DNA from 3 places in the Micromonospora sp. NPDC051141 genome. Region 3 is predicted to be linked to each of the others. Evidence: predicted binding sites of a transcription regulator. Region 3 holds the regulator's gene; each other region holds the start of a gene.
What was found. The regulator HrcA, encoded in region 3, represses chaperone genes, less so after heat shock. The targets are predictions, from matches to a motif close to GGTTNGCACNCTCNNNNNGAGNGTGCNAACC.
Positions count from the first base shown of each region.

Region 1: the regulator HrcA is predicted to act here: its motif matches at 2,054-2,084, upstream of groL (chaperonin GroEL).
Region 2: the regulator HrcA is predicted to act here: its motif matches at 4,815-4,845, upstream of groES (co-chaperone GroES).

Region 1 is NZ_JBITFD010000007.1:71,795-78,228, reverse strand. Features, by position in the region: gene ACIA6B_RS15465 (cold-shock protein) at 62-265, shown strand; gene ACIA6B_RS15460 (hypothetical protein) at 375-2,006, shown strand; gene groL (chaperonin GroEL) at 2,280-3,902, shown strand; gene ACIA6B_RS15450 (hypothetical protein) at 3,971-4,189, opposite strand; gene ACIA6B_RS15445 (GNAT family N-acetyltransferase) at 4,253-5,179, opposite strand; gene ACIA6B_RS15440 (S8 family serine peptidase) at 5,213-6,434, opposite strand, start outside.
Region 2 is NZ_JBITFD010000001.1:25,417-31,850, forward strand. Features, by position in the region: gene ACIA6B_RS00110 (WhiB family transcriptional regulator) at 1-144, shown strand, start outside; partial or broken gene ACIA6B_RS00115 (molybdopterin-dependent oxidoreductase) at 815-1,879, opposite strand; partial or broken gene ACIA6B_RS00120 (molybdopterin-binding oxidoreductase) at 2,063-2,500, opposite strand; gene groL (chaperonin GroEL) at 2,649-4,295, opposite strand; gene groES (co-chaperone GroES) at 4,366-4,680, opposite strand; gene ACIA6B_RS00135 (methyltransferase domain-containing protein) at 4,937-6,163, shown strand; gene ybaK (Cys-tRNA(Pro) deacylase) at 6,215-6,434, shown strand, end outside.
Region 3 is NZ_JBITFD010000011.1:222,378-228,811, reverse strand. Features, by position in the region: gene ACIA6B_RS21900 (hypothetical protein) at 1-430, opposite strand, end outside; gene ACIA6B_RS21895 (enoyl-CoA hydratase-related protein) at 584-1,369, opposite strand; gene hemW (radical SAM family heme chaperone HemW) at 1,389-2,612, shown strand; gene ACIA6B_RS21885 (DUF4870 domain-containing protein) at 2,655-3,302, opposite strand; gene hrcA (heat-inducible transcriptional repressor HrcA) at 3,511-4,536, shown strand; gene dnaJ (molecular chaperone DnaJ) at 4,608-5,750, shown strand; gene ACIA6B_RS21870 (16S rRNA (uracil(1498)-N(3))-methyltransferase) at 5,752-6,434, shown strand, end outside.

The DNA.
Region 1 (6,434 bases), on a different contig from region 3:
GCCGGTGCCGGTCCGCCGGTCTCCGGGTGTTGGGACGCCGCGCAGAGTGAGGAAGTGCACCGTGGCACAGGGCACCGTGAAGTGGTTCAACTCCGAAAAGGGCTACGGCTTCATCGCCGTCGACGGCGGTCAGGACGTCTTCGTCCACTTCTCCGCGATCGAGATGGACGGCTACAAGGCTCTGGACGACGGCCAGCGGGTCGAGTTCGAGATCGCCCAGGGCCAGAAGGGTCCGCAGGCCGAGCGCGTCCGCGTCATCGCCTGACCGCTGCCGGCCGTCGCCCGCGGCCGAACCACCGCGACCGGGGCTGCGATGCCGCCCCGCACCGTGGAAGATCATGAGCCGTTCCAGCCGTTGCCGCTGAGGAGGGCCCATGTCCGACCTGCCCCCGTCGGGTTCCACCGAGCCGGTGCCCCCGGCCGACCCGGCCCGGCCCACGCCGCCGCCCACCGGGCCGGTGCCGGAGCAGTCGGGTCCGTCCGGGTCGCAACTGCCCGCCGCCGGTGAGCCGCCCGCCGGGCTGGTGCCGGGGCCGTCCGGGCCGTCCGGGTCGCATCTGGCCGCTGGTCAGCCGCCTGCTGACCAGCCGTCCGCTGACCAGCCGCCTGCCGGCCAGATGCCCGTCGGCCAGATGCCCGTCGGCCAGCCGTCCGCTGGTCAGCCGCCCGCTGGCCAGATGCCCGTCGACCCCTGGGCCGACCTGACCACCGCCGGTCAGCCGTACTCCGCCCCGCCTGCCGGCTGGCCTCACTCGGCCCCGCCTGCCGGCTGGCCCGCGCCGCCCGGCTGGCCCGCCGCGCCGGAGATCGCGCCGCCCGGCTGGCCCGCCGCGCCGGACCTCCCGTCGGGCTGGTCCGCGCCGGGGACGCCGAGCCAGCCCGGCACCCCGCCGCCCGGTACCCCGCCGCCCGGTTGGCCCGCCACGCCGCCTTTCCCGCCGGGCGGGCCCGCGCCGGGCTCCACGCCGCCTGGCGGCTGGCACTGGCCCGCCGCCGGGCCGGCGCATCCAGGTCAGCCGATGCCGGGTGCGCCGTTCCCAGGTCAGCCGATGCCGGGTGCGGGGTATCCGGGCCAGCCGATGCCGGGCGCGGTCTATCCGGGGCCGCCGATGCCGGGCGCCGCGTATCCGGGGCACCCGGGGCCCGGGGTGTGGTACCCCGGTCTCGATCCGCAGGACCCGCTGGTCACCCCGCCGTACGCGGGCGTCGGAGGATGGTTCGCGCGGTGCGCCGGCGCGGTGCGGCGGGGGTGGCGGCAACTCCTGCCGATCATGCTGTTCACCCAGGGCGTTCCGGCGGCGGTGATCTCCGTACTCTCGCTCTTCCTGGTGCCCACCGACGAGATGGCGACCGGCCCGGACGGCGCGCCGGTGCTGCCGGACGGCTACCTGGAGCACGTGTTCGTGTTCTACGGCGCGGTCCTGCTCGCCGCGTTGGTCTTCGGTCCGCTCCAGGCGGTCGGCTGGGGTGCGGGCACGTGGGTGGTCGCCCGGCAGGCGGCCGGCGAGCCGGCCGGCCTGGGCGGGGCGCTCCGGTACGGCGTGCGGCGGGCTCTCGGCCTCTGGGGCTGGACGATCGTCGTCTCGCTGCTGATCACGGTCGGCGCCTGTCTCTGCCTGCTGCCCGGCATCTACGCCGGGTTCGCGGTCGCGTTGTTCGGGCCGGTCTACCTGTTCGAGCGCCAGGAGCCGGTCGGGCGGGCCTGGCGGATGTTCCACAACCGCTTCGGCATGGTGCTGGGTCGGGTGGCGCTGGTGGCGTGCGCGCTGGTCGCCGCCGCCGTCCTGGACGCCGTGGTGGGTGCGGTGAGCGGCGCGGTGTTCGGCACCGATCCGATGTCCGCGCCGGGCACCGCGGTCGGGGCGGTGACGTTGGCCGTGGTGGGTGCCGCGCTGGCCGCGCCGGCCTATCTCGCGCAGCTCGTCGGGCTGGTCGTCGCGTACGCCGAGCAGCGGGCCCACGAAGGCCCGGTGAACGCGGCCCGGCTGGCTGCGGAACTCGGCTGAGCGGTGCGGTCGTGCTTGCACTCGGCTAGGGAGAGTGCTAAACAAGTCATTGGCACTCGCGTACGGTGAGTGCCAATGGTCGGGGCGGTAGGGCCACGGTCGCACCGGCGTCGCAGAGACGTCGGAGTGGCACGGGCCGGTCGTCGCGGGCTGTCCGGCCCGACCGAGGAGGACGTCGTCGTCGCCAGGTGGCGACGTCCCCAAGGTGCGTACACCAGACGGCCCATCCGGGCATCCCGGGTGGCCCGTGAGTGTCCAGGAGGACAACGCCGTATGGCCAAGATGATCGCGTTCGACGAAGAGGCGCGCCGCGGCCTCGAGCGGGGCATGAACCAGCTCGCCGACGCCGTGAAGGTGACGCTCGGACCCAAGGGCCGCAACGTCGTGCTCGAGAAGAAGTGGGGTGCCCCCACCATCACCAACGATGGTGTGAGCATCGCCAAGGAGATCGAGCTCGAGGACCCGTACGAGAAGATCGGCGCCGAGCTGGTCAAGGAGGTCGCGAAGAAGACCGACGACGTCGCCGGTGACGGCACGACGACGGCGACCGTCCTGGCCCAGGCTCTGGTCCGCGAGGGCCTGCGCAACGTGGCCGCCGGCGCCAACCCGATGGCCCTGAAGCGGGGCATCGAGGCCGCCGTCGCCAACGTCTCGGAGGAGCTGCTCAAGCTCGCCAAGGACGTGGAGACCAAGGAGCAGATCGCCTCCACCGCCTCCATCTCCGCCGCCGACCCCAGCGTTGGCGAGATCATCGCCGAGGCGATGGACAAGGTGGGCAAGGAAGGCGTCATCACCGTCGAGGAGAGCAACACCTTCGGCCTGGAGCTTGAGCTCACCGAGGGCATGCGCTTCGACAAGGGCTACATCTCCGCCTACTTCATGACCGACCCGGAGCGTATGGAGGCCGTCTTCGACGACCCGTACATCCTGATCGTCAACAGCAAGATCTCGTCGGTGAAGGACCTGCTCCCGATCCTGGAGAAGGTCATGCAGTCGGGCAAGCCGCTGCTGATCATCGCCGAGGACCTGGAGGGCGAGGCCCTCGCCACGCTGGTCGTCAACAAGGTCCGGGGCACCTTCAAGTCGGTCGCCGTCAAGGCGCCGGGCTTCGGTGACCGCCGCAAGGCCATGCTGACCGACATCGCCATCCTCACCGGTGGCCAGGTCATCAGCGAGGAGGTCGGCCTCAAGCTGGACGCCGTCAACCTCGACATGCTGGGCCGCGCCCGCAAGGTCGTGGTGACCAAGGACGAGACCACCGTGGTCGACGGCGCCGGTGACGCCGAGCAGATCCAGGGCCGGGTGAACCAGATCCGGGCCGAGATCGACAAGAGCGACTCCGACTACGACCGGGAGAAGCTGCAGGAGCGTCTGGCCAAGCTGGCCGGCGGTGTTGCGGTGATCAAGGTCGGCGCGGCCACCGAGGTCGAGCTGAAGGAGCGCAAGCACCGCATCGAGGACGCCGTCCGCAACGCGAAGGCCGCCGTCGAGGAGGGCATCGTCCCGGGTGGTGGCGTCGCGCTGGTGCAGGCCGGCAAGACCGCCTTCGACAAGCTGGACCTGGCCGGCGACGAGGCGACCGGCGCGCAGATCGTCAAGATCGCGCTGGACGCCCCGCTGCGGCAGATCGCCGTCAACGCCGGCCTCGAGGGTGGCGTCGTCGTCGAGCGGGTCCGCAACCTCGACCCGGGTCACGGCCTCAACGCCGCGACCGGCGAGTACGTCGACCTGCTGGCCGCCGGCATCATCGACCCGGCCAAGGTGACCCGTTCCGCGCTGCAGAACGCCGCCTCGATCGCCGCGCTGTTCCTCACCACCGAGGCCGTCGTGGCGGACAAGCCGGAGAAGACCCCGGCCGCCCCGGCTGGCCCGGGTGGCGGGGAGATGGACTTCTGAGTCCAGCTCCACCCAGTACGCCGGAAGGGGGCGGGCCGCGTCAGCGGTCCGCCCCCTTCGCGTCCCCGTCAGGTGGGCAGCGGACGTTGGTTGCGTCGCTTGTGCGCCCGGTCGTACGGCGGCAGCAGCCGCCTCGGCTCGTCCACCGGCTGCCGGGGCTCCTCCACGGCCGGCTGGTCCGCCGCGTCCTGCTCGGCGTCGCCCACGTCGAGCCGCTCGGTGGGCAGCTCGCTGCTCGGGCGCCGGCCCGTCGCCGGGTCGTCGGTCCGCTCGTTCTCCGTGGTCATAACGGGCCTCCTCTGCCCCTCGAACGGTAGGGGCCGGTCGACAGGCGTGGGGGGAGAACGGCGTTATGCCCCGTTGACGGCTTTCCGGTAGAGGAAGAAGACGCGCTCGATCCGGGCCCCGACCGCGTTCGAGTAGAACGGCACCGGGCCGACCCAGCCGATCTGCGCCTCGGTGAGCCCGGCCGCCGCCTGGTCGCGGAGGCAGCGGCGCAGCAGCACCCCGCCGATCCCGGAACCCTCGGCCGCCGGGGCGGTGCCCATCGGCCCGAACCAGCTCGGCCGCGCCGACCCGTACGCGGCGAAGCCGAGGATCTCGCCGTCCCGCTCGGCCAGGTGCGTGCCGGCGTCCGGGCGGCCCACCGAACCGGCCAGCTCACCGTCCCAGACGCCGCCGAACGTGGTGCGGGCGAACGCTTCCAGCGCCGGCAGGTCCGTGGGCACGGCCCGGCGTACCGTCACGCCCCGCTCGGCCAGCCGCCGCTCGGTGGCCTCGGTGGGGCGCAGCGCGGCCGACCCCTCGGTCAGCGTGGCGGTCATGTTCCAGGCGGTCCGGTCCTGCCGGTACCCGAGCCGCAACGCGGCGCAGACCGCCGCCGTGTAGCGGACGTCGATGCCCGGCCACGCGTAGTGCGGCGGGTTGCCGGCGAGCAGCACCTCGGACGCGCCGAGCGCGGCCAGCCGGGCTTCCGCGCCGGCCAGCAGCGCCGCGCCGATCCCCTGACGGCGGTGCGCCGGGACCACCGCGACCAGGTCGACGTGACCGAGCCGCGCATCGGTCACCGACCGGGACCCGACCAGCACGCCCACCAGCGTGCCGTCGCGGACCGCGCCGAGCAGCAGCACCGGCCGGTCGGCCGCCGCCCGTACCGCCAGCGTGGCCACCACGGCCGGCGCCTCGGCCGCGTCCGCCGGCAGGTCCAGCGCCCGCCGACAGAGCGCGACGACCTCGGGCAGGCGGTCCGGGCCCAGCTCGATGATCTCCACGTCCATGGTCGCCGACCCTAAGCCATTTCGGCAGGGTTGTTAACCGTTCCGCGCCGCCCGCACCGCCGCGTACGCGTCGACCAGGCCGGCGCCGACCAGGTCCCGGGTGCCGCCACAGGTCGTACCGGCCGGGGCGGTGGCCGGGGTGGCGGTCTCGGTGAGGATCCGGCGGGTCCGGGCCAGGTCCCCGACCAGCGCCGGGTTCGCCGACCACATCAACGCCACCACGCCGGCCACCTGCGGTGTCGCCATCGAGGTGCCGTCCAGGGTGGCGTACCCGCCGCCGGGGAACGCCGACGGCACCGCCGCGCCGGGCGCCACCAGGTCGGGCTTGGGAGCATCCCCGGTCGGGCCCCGGCTGGAGAACTCGGTGAGCCGGCGCGCCCGGTCGACCGCGCCGACCGTGAGCACGTCCGGGTACGGCGCCGGCGGGTCGACGATCGACCCGCAGTACGGGCCGGTGTTGCCGGCCGCGGCCACCACCAGGATGCCGGCCGCGGCCAGCGCGGCGGTCGCCGGGCGCAACGCCGCCGGATCGCAGCCCTCCAGCGGCGGGCAGCCCCACGAGTTGGTCAGCACGTCCGGCGCGCGCTGCGGCCGGCCGTCGGTCAGCGGGTTCCCGCCCGGCGGGAACGGCGCCAGCATGAACTGGAGGCAGTCGAGGTAGCGGGCCGGGCTGCCGAGGTTGCGGTCCAGGTTGACGCAGCCCACCCAGCTAGCCCCGGGCGCCACCCCGATCCCGTCGCGGCCCACCGCGCTGCCGAGCGTGTGGGTGCCGTGGCCGCCCCGGTCGGCCGGCGTGCGGCGGTGCTCCCACGGGTCGTACCAGGAGTCGTCGCCGCCCCGGAAACCGGGCGCCAGCGCCGGATGCCGGCCGTCCACCCCGGAGTCGGAGCTGCCCACCACCACGCCGGCACCGGTCACGCCCAGCTCCGACCAGACCCGGTCCGCGCCGATCAGCGACACGTTCCAGGTGGGGCCGGTCGGCGTCGGGGTGTCGCCGCGGGCCGGCGGCGCCGCCGCGGGCAGCGGACGCGGGCGCTGGTCGACGAGCACCCGGCCCACCTCGGGCCGGCCGGACAACCACGCCCGGATGCCCGGCCCGCCGTCCGTTTCGATGGCGTTGACCAGGTAGTACGGCGTCGGGTCCAGGCGCAGGCGGGTCAGCGTGCGGCGCAGGTCGCCCTGCGTGCGGTCGGCGGTCGCCACCAGCCGCCGGTAGACCTCGGCGGCCCGCGCGTCCCGCCCCGCCCGGCCCGGC
Region 2 (6,434 bases), on a different contig from region 3:
GAGTCCGAGCGGCTGCGGCTGCTCGCCCTCGGCTGGGAGGACCTGGCCGACCGCCGGCAGGCCCGGGTCGACATCGCCCGCCTCGAGGCCCGCCTCGGCCGCCCGCACAAGACCGCCGTTCCGGACCAGCGCAAGGTCGCCTGACCCCTCGCACTCCCGCCGCCGCGCCCCGCACCTCGGGGCGCGGCGGCGTTTCGTTCGCGCCGACGCGTGCCGGACCGTCACCGCTCCCCGGCACCGCCCGCCCGCCTCGCGGAACCGCCCGCCCCTCTCGCGGAACCGGTCGCCTCGCGGAACCGGTCGCCCCGCGGAACCCGTCGCCCCGCCTGCCCGTCGCCCCGCCGCCCCGTCGCCCGTCGCCTCGCCGCCCGTCGCCCCACTGCCCCGTCGCCTCGTCGCCCGTCGCCTCGCCGCCGGGCGCCCCGCCGCCGGGCGGTAGCCGCCGGTCGTGCCACGACGGCCGACAGCGCTGTCCGACGCCTGCAAACTTGAGCGCATCGACGACTCACGCGGGAACGGCCGCCGCCGCACTGGTAGCCGACGCGCTCGCCGGGCCCTCGTCGCGTTCGCCGGTGCGGCGGACGGTAAGGGTTGGCCGGTCAAGGCTGGGTAACGGTCCACCGCCGGCCGGCGGCTGTCGACCGCTGACCCGTTCGCGCCATCAAGTTGGTAGGCGGCCATGACGACGGTCTTCACCCCGGGTTGTTCCGGCCGCCCCGCCGGTCCACCCCACCGGTCCACCCCACCGGTCCGCCATGCCGGTCCGCCTGCCGGTCCGCCATGCCGTGGCACCAGGTGACCAGCAGCCGGCGCGTCAGCCGACGGTCACCGTGACGGTGTGCCAGCCGGTCGCACCGTCCGGGGCCACCGGGCTGCGCTGCTCCGGCTGCGTCTCGCCGGCCGCGTCGGTGGCGCGCACCTGGAGGCGGTGCTCGCCCGGGGTGGCGTCCCAGCGCCACGACCACTGGACCCAGGTGTCCGACGACACGGCCGGGGCCAGCGTCGCCTCCCGCCAGGGGCCGTCGTCGACGCGTACCTCGACGCGGCGGACGCCCAGGTGCTGCGCCCACGCCACCCCGGCGACCGTCACCGGGCCGGCGGCCGGACGGCTGCGGGCACGGGGCGTGTCGATCCGGGACTGCGTCTTGATCGGGCCCTGGGCGGACCAGCCGCGCGGTACCCAGTACGCGTCGAAGTCGGCGAAGCTGGTCAGCTCCAGCTCGGTCAGCCACTTGCACGCCGAGACGTACCCGTAGAGGCCGGGCACCACCATCCGGACCGGGAAGCCGTGCTCGATCGGCAGCGGCTCGCCGTTCATCCCGACCGCGAGCAGCGCGTCCCGACCGTCGCGCAACACCGACGTGGGGGTGCCGCAGGTCCAGCCGTCGACCGCGCGCCCGACCACCTGGTCCGCACCCTCCTCCGGGTCCGCCTCGTCCAGCAGTTCCTTGAGCGGCACGCCGAGCCAGCGGGCGTTGCCGATCAGATCGCCGCCCACCTCGTTGGAGACGCAGGCCAGCGTCACGTAGCGCTCCACCATCGGCCGGGCCAGCAGGTCGTCGAAGCTCAGCTCGATCGGGTTGCGGACCCGGCCGTGGATGCGCAGCTTCCAGGTGACCGGGTCCACCTGCGGGACCACGAGGGCGGTGTCGATCCGGTAGAACTCCCGGTTCGGCGTGACGTAGGGGGCGAGCCGGGGCAGGGACAGGTCCGCGCCGGCCGGCACCGGCGGGGCGGGCGCGGCCGGGGCGGGCAACGTCACCGCCTGCCGGGCCGCCGAGACGCCGCGCCGGCCGGCCAGCCAGTGGCCGCCCAGCCCGGCCACCGCCGCCGCACCGGTCAGCAGGCCGGCGCCGCGCAGGAACCGGCGCCGCGACTCCAGGTCCCCGCGCTCCAGCGGCTCCCAGCCGCCCGGGTCCTCCTCCTCGCGGGCGAACGCCGCAGCCGCCGGAGGTGGCGGAGGCGGCAGCGGTGTCCCGGTGCCGGGTGGCCGTTCCCCGTCGGCCAGACCGGCCCCGGCGCGATCCGGCCGCCCGCGCCGCACCCGGCCGGCCTCGGCGCGGTCCGGTCGCAGCGGGCCGGCCACGAAGGCCCAGAGCGTGAGCGCGCCGAGCACGCCGCCGACCAGGGCGGGCAGCGCGTCGAACGCGTCCGCGCCGGCCCGGGTCAGCGCGGCGACGACACCGAGCACGGCGAACGCGGCGATGCCGGCCAGGCCGACCACCAGCCGTCGGGCCGCCGCCAGGCCGAGCAACGCCGCGAAACCCGCCAGCAGCAGCGCCGTCCCGATCAGCAGGGCGATCTTGTCGTACGTGCCGAAGACGTCGATGGCGAACTGCTTGAGCGGCTCGGGCATCAGGTCGACCACGAGACCGCCGACAGCGATCAGCGGGGCGGACCGGGGACCGGTCAGGACGGCCACCGGCTCGGCGACGCCGAGCGCCACCACGGCGGCGACGACACCGGACACTGCCGCGTGGCGGCGGGAGATCGTGCTCACCCGGCCCAGTCTGGTCGACCGGTCGGGCCGGCCGCCAATTCCGTCAGCGTTCCGTAAGCGATACGGCCGCGCCGGCCACGGCCCGAACAGGCGTCAGGGCACACCGCCGAGCCGGCGGTGTGCCCTGACGTCGGGCGTACTCCTCGGGTCAGAAACCCGGGCCGTGCTGGTGGCCGTGGCCATGGCCGTGGCCGTGCCCACCGGCGGCGGCCGGCTCCGCCTCGGCCGGCTTCTCCACGACCAGACCCTCGGTCGTGAGCAGCAGGCCGGCGATCGACGCGGCGTTGGAGACCGCGTTCCGGGTCACCTTCACCGGGTCGAGGATGCCGGACTTGGCCAGGTCGACGTACTCGCCGGTGGCGGCGTCGAGGCCGTTGCCCCACTCCTGACCGACGACCTTCTGCACCACCACGTAACCGTCGTGGCCGGCGTTCTGGGCGATCCAGCGCAGCGGCTCGACGAGCGCCTTGCGCACGATCGAGACGCCGACCTTCTCGTCACCGGTGAAGCCCAGGTCGTCGTCGAGCACCGGCAGGATCTGGGCCAGCGCGGCGCCGCCGCCCGGGACCGTACCCTCCTCGACCGCGGCCTTGGTCGCGGCGATGGCGTCCTCGATGCGGTGCTTGCGCTCCTTCATCTCGACCTCGGTGGCCGCGCCGACCTTGATCACCGCGATGCCGCCGGAGAGCTTCGCCAGCCGCTCGGCCAGCTTCTCCCGGTCCCACTCGGAGTCCGAGGCCTCGATCTCCTTGCGGATCTGGGCGACCCGGTCGGCGACCTCGGCGGACTGGCCGCCGCCGTCGACGACGGTGGTGTTCTCCTTGTCGACCACGACACGCCGGGCGGTGCCGAGCACCTCCAGGCCGACCTGGTCGAGCTTGTAGCCCAGCTCCGGGGCGACCAGCTCGGCGCCGGTCAGGATCGCCATGTCCTGGAGCATCGCCTTGCGACGGTCACCGAAGCCGGGGGCCTTCACCGCGCAGACCTTGACGGTCTTGCGGATGGCGTTGACCACCAGCGTGGACAGCGCCTGACCCTCGACGTCCTCGGCGATGATGAGCAGCGGCTTGCTGTTCTGGAGGACCTTCTCCAGCAGCGGCAGCAGCTCCTCGATGGCCGAGATCTTCTGCGTGGTGATCAGGATGTACGGGTCCTCCAGGACCGCCTCCTGCCCCTCCACGTCGGTGACGAAGTTCGGCGAGATGAAGCCCTTGTCGAACTGGAGACCCTCGGTCACCTCCAGCTCGGTGGTGAGCGCGGAACCCTCCTCGACGGTGATCACACCGTCGCGGCCGACCCGCTCCATCGCCTCGGCGATCAGCTCGCCGATCGTGGCGTCCTGCGCGGAGATGGTCGCGACGTGGGCGATCGACTCCTTGCTGGCGACCTCGACGGCCTTGCCGAGCAGCGCCTCGGAGACCTTGGCGGCCGCCGCGTCGATGCCCCGCTTCAGGCCGGTCGGGTTGGTGCCGGCGGCCACGTTGCGCAGGCCCTCCCGGACCATGGCCTGGGCCAGCACGGTGGCGGTGGTGGTCCCGTCGCCGGCGACGTCGTTGGTCTTGGTCGCCACCTCCTTGACCAGCTGCGCACCGAGGTTCTCGTACGGGTTGGTGAGCTCGATCTCCTTGGCGATGGTCACGCCGTCGTTGGTGATCGTGGGCGCACCGAACTTCTTGTCCAGGACGACGTTGCGCCCGCGCGGGCCGAGGGTGACCTTGACCGCGTTCGCGAGGGCGTTGACACCGTGCTCGAGCAGGTGCCGGGCGTCATCCGAGAAGCTCAGGATCTTTGCCATCAGTATCCCTTCGAAGCGACGTTGCCCCGGCCCGGCGAGCCGGACCGGGGCAACGACACTGATCGGTTGCTTACTTCTCGATGACCGCGAGGACGTCGCGGGCGGAGAGCACCAGGTACTCCTCGCCGGCGTACTTGACCTCGGTGCCGCCGTACTTCGAGTAGAGGACGGTGTCGCCGACCTTCACGTCGACCGGCACGCGGTTGCCCTTGTCGTCGATCCGGCCCGGGCCGACAGCGAGGACGGTGCCCTCCTGCGGCTTCTCCTTGGCGGTGTCGGGGATCACGATGCCCGAGGCGGTGGTGGTCTCGGCCTCGTTCGCCTGCACCACGATGCGGTCCTCGAGCGGCTTGATCGCAACCTTGGTCGCGGTAGTCACGGGCATACCCTCCTGGGGTACTTGGTGTCGTTACCGGTCGGCGTGCCGACCAGCGTCAATCTGCCACATGCCACCGGGCGGGGCCGTCGTCGCGGGTGCCGGTCCGCCTGGCGTTCAACCACCGGACACCAGGGCCCGGAGGTTGGCACCCTCGGGGTGAGAGTGCTAATCGCAGGTTATTCCTCGGCTAGCACTCCGTCAAGGAGAGTGCCAGCGCGTCGCCCGTCGTGTCGCCTCCGGAGCGGGTCGGGAGAATGAGCGGATGGATCTCGACCAGCTCACCGCGCTGCGTACCCCCGAGGGGTCGGCCGCGCTCGCCGCGGCGGAGCGGGTGGCCGGCGGCGACCCGCTGGCGGCGGCCGCCGCGCTGCGCTCGGCCGGGATCCCGGGCGGGCTCGCGGCGGCGGCGCTGACCCAGGCGGAGCTGCGCCGCCGGGCGGTCGGCAAGTTCGGCGCGGCGGCGGCCCGGATGTTCCTCACCCGCCCCGGGCTGGAGCAGGCCACCCGCCGGGCGGTCGCCGACCGGCGGGCCGCCCGGCTGCGCGCCGCGGGCGTGACCACGCTCGCCGACCTCGGGTGCGGGCTGGGCGCCGACGCGCTCGCCGCGGCCCGCGCCGGCATCCGGGTGTACGCGGTGGAGGCCGACCCGGTCACCGCCGCCATGGCCGCCGCGAACGCCGAGGCCGCCGGGCTGGCCGGACTGGTCACGGTGGAGTGCGGCGACGCCACCGCGTTCGACGTGACCCGGGTCGACGGGGCGTTCTGCGACCCGGCGCGGCGGCAGGCCGGCACCGGGCGGCGCATCTTCGACCCGAACGCCTACTCGCCGCCGTGGGACTTCGTCACCGGGCTGGCCGCACGCGTGCCGCGCACCGTGGTCAAGGTGGCGCCCGGCCTGGACCACGCGCTGATCCCGGCCGGCGCCGAGGCGGAGTGGGTGAGCGTCGACGGCGACCTGGTGGAGGCCGCCCTCTGGTGCGGCCCGCTGGCCGGCGTCCCCCGCCGCGCCACCCTGCTCCGGGAGAAGGAAGGGCCCCCTCCTCACGCCTCCGGTAGAGACGGGGCCCCCTCTCACCACCTCACCGGCACCGGCGCGGACGAGGCGACCGTGGGCGCGGTGCGGCGGTTCCTGTACGACCCCGACCCGGCGGTGGTACGCGCGCACCTGGTCGCGGAACTGGCCGCCGACCTGGACGCCACGCTCGCCGACCCGTCGATCGCCTACCTGTACGCGGACACGGCACACCCCACCCCGTTCGCCCGCTGCCTGGAGATCACCGACGTGCTGCCGTTCTCGCTGAAGCGGCTGCGCGCCCTGCTGCGGGAGCGCCGGGTCGGCCGGGTGGAGATCCTGAAGCGGGGCTCGGCGCTGGAGCCGGAGAAGCTGCGCCGTGACCTGCGCCTGGCCGGCGAAGAGGCGGCCAGCCTGGTGCTGACCCGGGTGGCCGGCGCGCCCACCGTGCTGATCGGCCGCCCGCCCGCCGGCTGAGCGGCCCGTTCCGGCTCGCCGACCGGCGGCGGTCGGGTTAGCTTGACGGTCATGGCGGGACGGGGCACTCCGGCGATCGTGTTGCTGACCAGGCGGAAGATCGCGCACACCACCCACCCGTACGCCGTGTCGCCGGACGCGCCGAACTACGGCGCGCTGGTCGCCGACGCCCTCGGGGTGCCACCGGAGCGGGTGTTCAAGTCGCTGGTCACCGACGTCGACGGCCTGCTGGCCGTGGCGGTGGTGCCGGTGACCGGGGAACTGGACCTGA
Region 3 (6,434 bases):
GCATCCGCTCCCAGCCCTTGACCTTCTTCAGCGCGGCGTAGAACTTCCGGGTCGCGTAGCGCGGGTCCTGGATCTCCTCCGGGGTGCCCCAGCCCTGGCTCGGGCGCTGCTGGAACAGGCCGAGCGAGTCCCGGTCGCCGTGCGCGATGTTGCGCAGGTGCGACTCCTGGTAGGCGGTCGCCAGCGCCACCACCACCGCGCGCTCGGGCATCCGGCGCTGGACGCCGATGGCGGCGATGGTGGCCGCGTTGGCCATCTGGTCGGCGCCCAGCACCACCTCGCCGTCGGCCTGGACGGTGCAGGTCCGGCTGGCCAGCGGCAGCCGCAGGTGGTGACCGAACTGTTTGGTCACGAACCAGATCGCGAGCAGGGCCAGCACGCACACCACCACACCAGATGCCACGATCGCCGGTCGCGTCCGCACCCGCACCCCCTGTCCTGACAGTCCGCCCAGCGTACGTCGCCCGTCCCACTTTCCGGCTCGGCCGACCGGCCTGCTCGCCGCCGCGTCACCGCCCCGTGACGGGTAGCCGTCAAGCGGGGGCCATACCTATGCCGGAGGCGTCAACCGGGGGCCCTCCTGCTATTCGCCGGCGGGCACCCACGCCGCCGGACGCTTCTCGCGGAACGCGAGCACCCCCTCCCGTCCCTCCTCGGAGAGGAAGTACCCGGTGGAGAGCGCCGCCAACGCGGCGATCTCCGCCCGCAGGTCGGTGGCGGCCGGGCGGCGCAGCAGCTCCTTCGCCCCGGCGAGGGCCTTCGGCGCGCCCTTCACCAGCGCCGCGCGGTAGCGCTCCACGGCGGCGTCCAGCCCGTCCGCCGGCACGGCGGCGGTGACCAAACCGATCTCGGCGGCCCGCCGGCCGTCGAACGTCTCCCCGGTCAGGTACAGCTCGGCGGCGGCCCGCGGGCTCAGCCGGGGCAGCACGGTCGCCGAGATCACCGCCGGGATCACGCCGATCCGGACCTCGGTGAACGCGAACGTCGCCTCCTCGGCGCAGACCACCAGGTCGGCGGCGGTGATCAGGCCCAACCCGCCGGCCCGGGCCGGCCCGGCCACCTTCGCCAGCACCGGCTTCGGGCACTCCCGCACGGCGACCAGCACGTCGCCGAGCATGCCGGCCGGCACGCTCCCGCTGGCGTACGCGGCGGCGGTCTCCTTCAGGTCGGCGCCGGAGCAGAAGACCGGGCCGGTGTGGTCCAGCACGATCGCCCGGACCGAGTCGTCGGCGACCGCCGCGGCCAGCCCGGCCAGCAGCTCGGTCATCAGCGGCGTGGAGAGCGCGTTGCGGTTGTGCGGGCTGTCCAGGGTGAGGGTGGTCACCCCACGGGCCGTGGCGACCCGCACGAGAGCGTCCGGAGAGGTCATGCCGGGCACACTAGTGGCCATGCCCGGCGTCCTTCCAGAAGGCGAACCCGTCCCGCGCGACGGGTCGCTGCCCGCCACCGCCCGCCGCGCCGTCGGCGCCCACGGCTTCGGCGTGTACGTGCACGTCCCGTTCTGCGCCAGCCGGTGCGGTTACTGCGACTTCAACACGTACACCGCCGCGGAGCTGGGCGGCGGGGTGAACCGGGAGACGTACGCCGACAGCGTGCTGGCCGAGCTGGCGCTCGCCGGCCGGGTGCTCGGCGACGCCCCGCCGCCCCGGGTGGACACCGTCTTCGTCGGCGGCGGCACACCCACCCTGCTGCCCGCCGACGACCTGGCCCGGATCCTGGACGCCGTCGACCGCACCTGGGGGCTGGCCGCCGACGCCGAGGTGACCACCGAGGCCAACCCCGAGTCGGTCACCCCGGAGTCGCTGAAGACGCTGCGGGCGGCCGGCTACACCCGGATCTCGCTGGGCATGCAGTCCGCCGCGCCGGGCGTGCTCGCCGTGCTCGACCGGCGGCACAGCGCGGGTCGGGCCACCGCCGCCGCCGCCGAGGCCCGCGACGCCGGGTTCGACCACGTCAACCTGGACCTGATCTACGGCACGCCGGGGGAGACCGCGGACGACTTCGCCGCCTCGCTGGCCCAGGTGGTCGACGCCGGCGTGGACCACGTCAGCGCGTACGCCCTGATCGTGGAGGACGGCACCCGGCTGGCCGCGCGGATGCGCCGGGGCGAGCTGCCGTACCCCTCCGACGACGTGGCGGCGGACCGCTACCTGGCCGCGGAGGCGGCGCTGCACGCGGCCGGTTTCTCCTGGTACGAGGTCTCCAACTGGGCCCGCTCGGAGGCGGCCCGGTGCCGGCACAACCTGCTCTACTGGACCGGCGCGGACTGGTGGGGCCTGGGCCCGGGGGCGCACAGCCACGTCGGCGGCGTGCGCTGGTGGAACGTCAAGCACCCGGCCGGGTACGCGGAACGGCTGGCCGGCGGCGCCTCGCCGGCGCTGGCCCGGGAACGGCTCACCGCTGACGAACAGCACATGGAGGACGTGATGCTGCGGCTGCGGCTCGACTCCGGGCTGCCGCTGGACGTGCTGGACGAGGCCGGCCGGGCCGGCGCCGAGCGGGCCCGGGCCGGCGGTCTGCTCGACGACGCGGCGTACGCGGGCGGACGTGCCGTGCTCACGCTGCGCGGTCGACTGCTGGCCGACGGCGTGGTCCGCGACCTGCTGCCCTGACCGGTCCGGCCGGCCCCGCCGCGCGGGACCGGCCGGCGGCTGTCACTTGATCAGGCTGGCCGACATCGGGTAGCGGTAGAGCTGTCCCTCGTTGGCCTTCACGCCGCCCAGGATGCCGAAGATGATGCCGACGATCATGGCGCCGAAGCCGACCACCAGGCCGATCAGGATGCAGGTGAGGATCCAGCCGACCAGCGCGATGATCGACCAGATGAGCTGGAAGTTCAGCGCGGCGACCGCGTGCGCCCGTACGGTCGGGGACTGGTTGCCCCGGGCCAGCAGCGCCACCAGCGGCGCGACCCAGCCCAGCACGCCGCCGCCGATCAGCATCCCGGCCGCGCCGCCGAAGTGCGCCACCAGGGCCCAGGTCTTGTCGTCGTTGTTGGCGTAGCCGGCCGGCGGGCCGTAGGAGCCACCGGCGGGGTAGCCGCCGCCCGGCGCGCCGTAGCCCGGCGTGTCACCACCGGGCGGGGGATAGCCGCCCGGCGGGGGGTAGCCACCCGGCGGAGGCTGGCCGCCCGGGGGCGGATAACCGCCGGGCGGGGGATAGCCGCCGCCGCCCGGCGCCCCGGACAGTGGTGCGGTGGGGGGCTCGTCGGCCGGCGAGGAGCCGTACGGCGCCGACGGCGGGAACGGGTCGGGCTGGGGGCCGGGGTCCCCCGCTCCGGGAGGGCGAGGAGGTTCAGTCATGGACGTCACGGTAGGTCCCGGGGGCAAGCGGCACCAGGGCTGTTCGGCCTCGACGCGCCGTACTGTGCGCCGGACCGCACCCGGGGTGCGGCGCTGATCATCGCGCCGACGGGGGTGCCGACGTAGACTGGCACTCGCTACAGTCGAGTGCCAGTTGCCCGGCGGATGCCGCGCGTCGCCCGGCCGAGGTGCGTCAGGAGGTGGGGAGATGGGTCTCGACGACCGCAAGCTCGCCGTGCTGCGCGCCATCGTCGAGGACTACGTGGCCACGCAGGAGCCGGTGGGCAGCAAGGCCCTGGTCGAGCGGCACCAGCTCGGCGTCTCACCGGCGACCGTGCGCAACGACATGGCGGTGCTGGAGGAGGAGGGCTACATCCGGCAGCCGCACACCAGCGCCGGCCGGGTGCCCACCGACCGCGGCTACCGCCTCTTCGTCGACCGGCTCTCCCGGGTCAAGCCGCTCAGCCCGGCCGAGCGCCGGGCGATCGAGCGCTTCCTGGTCGGCGCCGTCGACCTCGACGACGTGGTGCACCGCACGGTCCGGCTGCTGGCCCAGCTCACCCGGCAGGTGGCCGTGGTGCAGTACCCGAGCCTGGCCCGCTCCAAGGTGCGCCACCTGGAACTGGTGCCGATCTCCACCACCCGGCTGATGGTCGTCATGATCGCCGACACCGGGCGGGTCGAGCAGCGGCTGGTCGAGCTGCCCGCCCCGGTCCCCGCCGAACACGTGACCGACCTGCGCCGGCTGGTCAACGAGAAACTGGTCGGCAGCCAGCTCGCCGAGACGCCCCCGCTGGTGCAGGCGCTGGTCGAGGAGTCCGCGCCGCACCTGCGCCCGGCCATGACCACGCTCTCCACCGTGCTGCTGGAGACGCTCGTCGAGCGGCACGAGGAACGGATCGCGCTGGCCGGCACCGCCAACCTCACCCGGGGTGGCCTGCTCGACTTCCAGGGCTCGCTGCGCCCCATCCTGGAGGCGCTCGAAGAGGAGGTCGTGCTGCTCAAGCTGATCGGCGAGACCGAGCCGAGCAACACCACCCGGGTGCTCATCGGCGACGAGAACGAGATCGACAATCTGCGGGCCGCCTCGGTGGTCAGCACCGGTTACGGCCCGGGTGCCACGATCGTCGGTGGGCTCGGCGTGCTCGGGCCCACCCGGATGGACTACCCCGGCAATATCGCCATGGTGAGGGCCGTGGCACGCTACGTGGGCGAACTGCTGGCCCAGAACTGACCAGTCAGGGCCGACGGCCGGAAACGGCCGGCGACCGGCGACGCGAGACGAACATGAGGACACCAGACGCAGTGGCCAGGGACTACTACGGAATTCTCGGCGTGAGCCGGGACGCCTCCGACGACGACATCAAGCGTGCCTACCGGAAGTTGGCGCGGCAGTACCACCCGGACGTCAATCCGGACCCGGAGGCACAGGAGAAGTTCAAGGACATCAACGCCGCGTACGAGGTCCTCTCGGACGACCGGAAACGGCAGATCGTCGACCTGGGTGGCGACCCGCTCGCCCCGGGTGGCGGCGGCGCGGGCGCGGGTGGCCCGGGCGGCGCCGGCCCGTTCGTCGGCTTCCAGGACATCATGGACGCGTTCTTCGGCGGCGCGGCGGGCGGCAGCCGGGGTCCCCGGCCGCGTACCCGGCCGGGCGCGGACGCGATCCTGCGGCTGGAGCTGGACCTCAACGAGACCGCGTTCGGCGTCGAGGCGCCGATCACGGTCGACACCGCGGTGCTCTGCACCACCTGCTCCGGCGCCGGCACCGCCGCCGGCACCCACCTGGCCACCTGCGAGGCGTGCGGCGGCCGGGGCGAGGTGCAGTCGGTGCAGCGGACGTTCCTCGGCCAGGTGGTCTCCGCCCGGCCGTGCACCGTCTGCCAGGGCTACGGCACCACGATCCCGCACCCCTGCCCGACCTGCGCCGGCGACGGGCGGGTGCGGACCCGCCGCTCGCTGACCGTCAAGATCCCGGCCGGCGTCGAGGACGGCATGCGGATCCGGCTGGCCCAGCAGGGCGAGGTCGGCCCGGGTGGCGGCACCGCCGGCGACCTCTACGTCGAGATCCACGAGCGGACCCACGACGTCTACTCGCGCAAGGGCGACGACCTGCACTGCCGGGTGACGGTGCCGATGACCGCCGCCGCGCTCGGCACCCGGCTGACCATCAAGACGCTGGACAGCGAGGAGATCGTCGACGTCAAGGCCGGCACCCAGCCCGGCAGCACGATGCGGTTGCGCGCCCGCGGCGTGCCGCACCTGCGCGGCACCGGCCGGGGCGACCTCTACGTCCACCTGGACGTGCGGACCCCGACCAAGCTCGACGCCGACCAGGAGCGGATGCTGCGCGACTTCGCCAAGACCCGCGGCGAGGAGGTCGCCGAGCTGACCAAGCAGGGCGGCTTCTTCTCCCGGATGCGCGACGCGTTCAACGGGCACGCCTGAGGTGTCGGCGCCGCTGTTCCTGGTCGAGGCGCTGCCCGCCGGTGACACGGTGACGCTGGACGGCCCGGAGGGCCACCACGCGGCCACCGTGCAGCGGCTGCGCGTCGGCGAGGAGCTGCTGCTCGCCGACGGCCGGGGCGGCACCGCCGCCGCCGTGGTCACCGCCGTCGGCCGGGGCGCGCTCGACCTGCGGATCACCTCCCGGGGGTACGCCGACGCGTGCGTCCCCCGGCTGGTGGTGGTGCAGGGGATCGCCAAGGGCGAGCGGGGTGAGCTGGCCGTGCAGGCGATGACCGAGGTCGGGGTGGACGAGATCGTGCCCTGGGCGGCGTCCCGTTCGGTCGCCCAGTGGCGCGGCGACCGGGGCGTCCGGGCCCGGGAAAAGTGGGTGGCCACCGCCCGGGAGGCCGCCAAGCAGGCCCGCCGCCCGTGGCTGCCGGTGGTGGCCGGCGCCCCGGACGAGTCCACCGCCACGGTGGCCCGCCGGATCGCCGGCGCCGACGCCGCCTTCGTGCTGCACGAGGAGGCCGACGAGCGGCTGACCACCGTCGCGCTGCCGTCGACCGGCGAGATCGTCCTGGTGGTCGGCCCCGAGGGCGGCATCGCCGAGCCGGAGCTGGCCGCGTTCCGCGAGGCCGGTGCCCGCCCGGTCCGCCTGGGCCCCTCGGTCCTGCGCACCTCCAC